DNA from 3 places in the Kitasatospora sp. NPDC059646 genome. Region 1 is predicted to be linked to each of the others. Evidence: predicted binding sites of a transcription regulator. Region 1 holds the regulator's gene; each other region holds the start of a gene.
What was found. Region 1 encodes HrcA, which represses chaperone genes, less so after heat shock. Its sites were predicted from a motif close to TTNGCACTCNGNNNNNCNGAGTGCNAA; they were not measured.
Positions count from the first base shown of each region.

Region 2: a site for HrcA is predicted at 673-699, ahead of groL (chaperonin GroEL). Genes of this name have one in related genera too.
Region 3: a site for HrcA is predicted at 1,279-1,305, ahead of groES (co-chaperone GroES). Genes of this name have one in related genera too.

Region 1 covers NZ_JBHWDS010000028.1:65,206-67,405, forward strand. Annotated here, with positions in the region: gene htpX (zinc metalloprotease HtpX) at 1-262, opposite strand, end outside; gene hrcA (heat-inducible transcriptional repressor HrcA) at 555-1,628, shown strand; gene dnaJ (molecular chaperone DnaJ) at 1,697-2,200, shown strand, end outside.
Region 2 covers NZ_JBHWDS010000018.1:15,999-18,198, forward strand. Annotated here, with positions in the region: gene ACFV1L_RS15260 (cold-shock protein) at 328-534, shown strand; gene groL (chaperonin GroEL) at 855-2,200, shown strand, end outside.
Region 3 covers NZ_JBHWDS010000002.1:131,431-133,630, forward strand. Annotated here, with positions in the region: gene groL (chaperonin GroEL) at 1-729, opposite strand, end outside; gene groES (co-chaperone GroES) at 830-1,135, opposite strand; gene ACFV1L_RS01860 (methyltransferase domain-containing protein) at 1,441-2,200, shown strand, end outside.

The sequences.
Region 1 (2,200 bases):
CGCCGTGCAGCTGCGGGAACTGCTCGGGGGTGACCGGGTGGGCGCCCATCGCCCGTTCGGTGATCTTGTCGGAGAACCAGAACTGCGCCACGAACAGTCCGCCGGAGATCAGCACCACCAGCGGCCAGGCGCCGCGCAGCAGCACGATCAGCAGCCCCGTGAAGCCCACGTAGAGCAGGCCGATCAAGAACATGGTGGTGACCATCCGACCGGTCAGGCCGCGGTCGGGGGTGAACCGGGAGTGCTGCCGTGATGCCGACATCGCTGCTCCTCCTTCGCCTCGCTCGCCTTCGATGCTGCCACCGGCGGGGCCCGCGGGCACCATCCGAAACGGTGGGAATTCGGTGGGAATGCGGTCGTTCGGTGGGAATGCGGGCGTGTCGGCGGCGGCCCGCCGACCGGGGAGGCAATCGGTCGAGGATCACGTGGGAGGACCGTTCCTGCCGTCAGGCCCGGGCCGTACACTGGCAGGTACGGTTCTGGCACTCTGCCCAGTTGAGTGCCAGAGTGGACCGACCACCGGTTCAACGGACGACGACGGAGGTGCGTGCCCCATGCCGGACGACGGCAAGCCCGACGGGCGTCTGATCGATTCGCGCCAGTCCGTGCGTCCGTTGGACGAGCGGCGGCTTGCGGTGCTCCGCGCGATCGTGCAGGACTACGTGGGCACCGAGGAGCCGGTCGGCTCCAAGGCCCTGGTGGAGCGCCACAACCTGGGCGTCTCCCCGGCCACGGTGCGCAACGACATGGCCGCGCTGGAGGAGGACGGGTTCATCCACCAGCCGCACACCAGTGCCGGCCGGATCCCGACCGACAAGGGCTACCGGCTGTTCGTCGACCGGCTCGCCGAGGTGAAGCCGATGACGGCTCCGGAGCGCCGGGCGATCCGGCACTTCCTGGAGGGCGCGGTCGACCTGGACGACGTGGTGGCGCGCACGGTGCGGCTGCTGGCGCAGCTGACCCGGCAGGTCGCGGTGGTCCAGTACCCGTCGCTGAGCCGTTCCACGGTGCGGCACATCGAACTGGTGTCGCTCACCCCGACCAAGCTGATGCTGGTGCTGATCACCAACACCGGCCGGGTCGAGCAGCGGATGGTGGACTGCCCCGGCCCGGTCGGCGAAGCCCTGCTGGCGGACCTGCGGGCCAAGCTGAACGGCATGGCGGGCGGCTGCCGGCTGCCCGAGGTGCCGACGGTCCTGGAGGACCTGCCGTCCGGTTTCGAGCCGGGCGACCGGTCCACCGTCAGCACCGTGCTGACGGTGCTGTTCGAAACCCTCGCCGAACAGAACGAGGAGCGGATCATGCTGGCGGGAACCGCCAACCTGACCCGCTTCGGTCACGACTTCCCGCTGACCATCCGTCCGGTGCTGGAGGCACTGGAGGAGCAGGTGGTGCTGCTGCGCCTGCTGGGTGAGACCGCGGACTCGGCGATGACGGTCCGGATCGGTCACGAGATCGCCTACGAGGGCCTGAATTCCACGTCGGTGGTCTCCGTCGGTTACGGTTCGGGCGACCAGAGCGTGGCAAAGCTGGGTGTGATCGGTCCGACCCGGATGGATTACCCGGGCACAATGGGGGCGGTGCGAGCGGTGGCACGGTACGTCGGCCAGATCCTGGCCGAGTCATAGCAAGGCTGCGTGAAACCTCACGCAGCCCTCGCAAGCACTTCTAGAGGCGGAACAAACCGGAGCATTTGGTGGCCACGGACTACTACGCGGTACTCGGCGTCCGACGCGACGCGGGGCAGGACGAGATCAAGAAGGCGTTTCGGCGCCTCGCCCGTGAACTGCACCCGGACGTCAACCCGGACCCGAAGACGCAGGAGCGGTTCAAGGAGATCAACGCCGCCTACGAGGTGCTCTCCGATCCGCAGAAGCGCCAGGTCTACGACCTCGGCGGCGACCCGCTGTCGCCGAACGGCGGCGGTGCGGGCGGCTTCGGCGCCGGTGCGGCCGGGTTCGGCTTCTCCGACATCATGGACGCCTTCTTCGGCGCCGCGACCGGCCAGCGCGGCCCGCGTTCGCGCACCCGCCGCGGCCAGGACGCGATGATCCGGCTGGAGATCACCCTGGAGGAGGCCGCGTTCGGCACCACCAAGGAACTCCAGGTCGACACCGCCGTCACCTGCACCACCTGCAGCGGCGAGGGCGCCGCGCCCGGCACCTCGGCGCAGACCTGTGACATGTGCCGCGGCAAGGGC
Region 2 (2,200 bases), on a different contig from region 1:
CGTCCCGCGCTCCGAGACATGCGCGGACCGCTTACCGCCCGTCCTGTCAGGCCGCCGTCAGAATTCTTCCGGCAATTTGCGGTGATACGTCCGTTATGTCCGGTGGCAATTGTCGCGCCCCATACCTTTCGCCCCGTCATATCCCCTGCGGGGCCCGGCCTTTCCGTGAAATTGGGGCCTGTTGCAGAGGGCGCATATCCGGATACATTCAGCCGCGACAGAGGCTGCGCCGTACGGGGGGGAGTCCCCACAGGCCGGCCTTCCAGACCTCCGGGTCCGCGTCCCGCGGATCTCTGAAGGGCCAGCACAGCACAAGGGGAGTTCGGAATGGCTCAGGGCACCGTCAAGTGGTTCAACGCCGAGAAGGGCTACGGCTTCATCGCGGTCGACGGTGGAGCGGACGTGTTCGTCCACTACAGCGCGATCCAGATGGACGGCTACCGCACCCTGGAAGAGGGCCAGCGGGTCGAGTTCGAGATCTCGCAGGGTCAGAAGGGTCCGCAGGCCGACATGGTCCGGGCCGCCGGCGCCTGACGGCTCCGGTAGACCGCACACACGCAGATACAGACGGCAGGTCCGTCCCCGGCGCGACGCGTCCGGGGCGGGCCTGTCGGCGTTCTCCGGCCCGGCCTGCGGGTTTCCCGGAAGGGTCGCCGGAGCGTGCCGAATGGGCTTGCACTCGGCACCCCTGAGTGCTAATCATTGGCGTTAGCACTCACAGCGTGAGAGTGACAACGGACCGGGCCGGTGAGGCCCCGGAAGCGGTAGGGGACAGGACCCCCGCTCTCCTGGGCCGTCCGTCGCGGGCACCCCTTGGTCCGAGCAGTCGACCGTGTCCCGGAGGACCACTTCTGATGGCCAAGATCATCGCCTTTGACGAGGAAGCCCGCCGCGGCCTTGAGCGTGGCATGAACCAGCTTGCCGACGCCGTGAAGGTGACGCTCGGCCCCAAGGGTCGCAACGTCGTCCTGGAGAAGAAGTGGGGCGCCCCCACGATCACCAACGACGGTGTCTCCATCGCCAAGGAGATCGAGCTCGAGGACCCGTACGAGAAGATCGGCGCCGAGCTCGTCAAGGAGGTCGCCAAGAAGACCGACGACGTCGCGGGTGACGGCACCACCACCGCCACCGTGCTCGCCCAGGCGCTCGTCCGCGAGGGCCTGCGCAACGTCGCCGCCGGCGCCAACCCGATGGCCCTGAAGCGCGGCATCGAGAAGGCCGTCGCCGCCGTCTCCGACCAGCTGCTGGCCCAGGCCAAGGACGTGGAGACCAAGGAGCAGATCGCCTCCACCGCCTCCATCTCGGCCGCCGACACCCAGATCGGCGAGCTCATCGCCGAGGCCATGGACAAGGTCGGCAAGGAAGGCGTCATCACCGTCGAGGAGAGCAACACCTTCGGCCTGGAGCTCGAGCTCACCGAGGGCATGCGCTTCGACAAGGGCTACATCTCCGCCTACTTCGCCACCGACCTGGAGCGCATGGAGGCGAGCTTCGAGGACCCGTACATCCTCATCGCCAACTCCAAGATCTCCTCGGTCAAGGACCTCCTCCCGCTGCTGGAGAAGGTCATGCAGAGCGGCAAGCCGCTCGTCATCATCGCCGAGGACGTCGAGGGCGAGGCCCTGTCGACCCTGGTCGTGAACAAGATCCGCGGCACCTTCAAGTCCGTCGCCGTCAAGGCCCCGGGCTTCGGCGACCGCCGCAAGGCCATGCTGGGCGACATCGCCATCCTGACCGGCGGCACCGTGATCTCCGAGGAGGTCGGCCTCAAGCTCGAGAACGCCGGCCTGGACCTGCTGGGCACCGCCCGCAAGGTCGTCATCACCAAGGACGAGACCACCATCGTCGACGGCGGCGGCGACAGCGACCAGGTCGCCGGTCGCGTCAACCAGATCCGCGCCGAGATCGAGAACTCCGACTCGGACTACGACCGCGAGAAGCTCCAGGAGCGCCTCGCCAAGCTGGCCGGCGGCGTGGCCGTCATCAAGGCCGGCGCGGCCACCGAGGTCGAGCTCAAGGAGCGCAAGCACCGCATCGAGGACGCGGTGCGCAACGCCAAGGCCGCCGTCGAGGAGGGCATCGTCGCCGGTGGTGGCGTCGCCCTGCTGCAGGCCGGTGTCGCGTTCGAGAAGCTGGAGCTGGACGGCGACGAGGCCACCGGTGCCAACATCGTCCGCGTGGCGCTCGAGGCCCCGATCAA
Region 3 (2,200 bases), on a different contig from region 1:
GCCGCCGGCCTGCAGGACCTTCTCCAGCAGCGGCAGGAGCTCCTGGATGCTGGAGATCTTGCCCTGGTTGATCAGGATGTACGGGTCCTCCAGGACGGCTTCCTGGCGCTCCGCGTCGGTGACGAAGTACGGCGACAGGTAGCCCTTGTCGAACTGCATGCCCTCGGTGAACTCGAGCTCGACGCCGAAGGTGTTGGACTCCTCGACGGTGATCACACCGTCCTTGCCGACCTTGTCGATCGCCTCGGCGATCAGCTCGCCGACCTGGGCGTCCTGGGCGGACAGCGAGGCGACGGCGGCGATGTCGTCCTTGCCCTCGATCTCGCGGGCGACCGACAGCAGGTGCTCGGAGACGGCGGCGACGGCCTTGTCGATGCCCTTCTTCAGGGCGGCCGGGCCGGCGCCGGCGGCGACGTTGCGCAGACCCTCGTTGACCAGGGCCTGGGCCAGCACGGTGGCGGTGGTGGTGCCGTCGCCCGCGACGTCGTTGGTCTTGGTGGCGACCTCCTTGACCAGCTGCGCGCCGAGGTTCTCGTACGGGTCGTCGAGCTCGACCTCGCGGGCGATGGTCACACCGTCGTTGGTGATGGTGGGGGCGCCGAACTTCTTGTCGATGACGACGTTGCGGCCCTTGGGGCCGATGGTCACCTTGACGGTGTCGGCCAGCTTGTTGACACCGCGCTCCAGCGAGCGGCGGGCGTCCTCGTCGAACTGCAGGGTCTTCGCCATGATCCCGTTTCCTCAGGGTGTGGACTGCGTACGTGGAGCAACAACCGCGCCCCGGGCCCCTGTCAGTGCTGACACGGATCCGGGGCGGGCTGGGGACGTCTTACTTCTCGATGATGGCGAGAACGTCGCGAGCCGAGAGGACGAGGTACTCCTCGCCCTGGTACTTCACCTCGGTGCCGCCGTACTTCGAGTACAGGACGATGTCACCGACGGCGACGTCGAGCGGCAGACGCTGGCCGTCCTCGAAGCGGCCCGGGCCGACGGCCAGGACGACGCCCTCCTGGGGCTTCTCCTTGGCGGTGTCCGGGATCACCAGGCCGGAGGCGGTGGTGGTCTCGGCGTCGAGCGGCTGGACCACGATGCGGTCCTCGAGCGGCTTGATGGCAACCTTGCTGCTGGTGGTCACGTCCGAGCTCCCCTTCGGAGATTACGGGGTTGTCTAACAGGTAGGTGGGCGAGGGTGCGCGGCTGCCGTCGCGGGGGTCAGGCACGCATCTCCGCGTTAGCACTCCCCCTGGGGGGAGTGCCAGGAACGACCTTAGGACGCCGTTAGCACTCAGTCAACCAGAGTGCCAACGTCGTCGTGTCGGAGTTCGGCCCGGGCGGTCTCCGGCCCCCCGCTCGAACGCCCGTTCCCGTCGCGGGCCGGCGCCCGGGCGGCGGTCGCCTTCCCGGTGACCGGCCGGTGGGCGGGGCGGGGACAATGGGCCGGTGGAGATCGAGTCGTTCCGGGCGCTGCTGACCGAGCAGGGGCAGGCGCTGCTGGCCGAGTTGCGGGGTTTCACCGCGGACCAGGAGCTCGCGCTGGCGACCCGGCTGCGGCGGGACTACCCGGCCGAGCTGGTGCGCGCGGCGTTCGAGCAGGCGCGGCTGCGGCAGCGCGCCGAGGCGAAGTTCGGGGCGGACGCCGCCTCGATGTACTTCACCCAGCACGGCGTGGAGCAGGCGACCCGGCGCAGCGTGGCCGAGTGGCGGGCGGGGCGGTTCGCGGCGCTCGGGGTGGAGCGGCTGGCGGACCTGTGCTGCGGGATCGGCGGCGACGCGGTCGCGCTGGCCCGGGCCGGGATCTCGGTGCTGGCGGTGGACCGGGACGAGCTGACCTGCGAGGTCGCGCGGGCGAACGCGGCGGCGCTGGGCGTGTCGGAGCTGGTGGAGGTGCGCTGCGCCGACGTCGCGGACGTCGACACGGACGGTTTCGACGCGGTGTTCACCGATCCGGCGCGGCGCACCTCGCGGGGCCGGGTGTTCGATCCGGAGGCGTACTCGCCGCCGCTGTCCTGGGCGGTGGAGGCGGCCCGGCGGACGCCGTTCGGGGCGTTGAAGGTGGCGCCGGGGATCCCGCACGAGCTGGTGCCGGAGGGCGCCGAGGCGGAGTGGGTGTCCGACCGGGGCGAGGTGAAGGAGGCGGTGCTGTGGTTCGGCACCGCGGCCGCCGAGCCGTACCGGGCGACCCTGCTGCCGGGCCCGCACT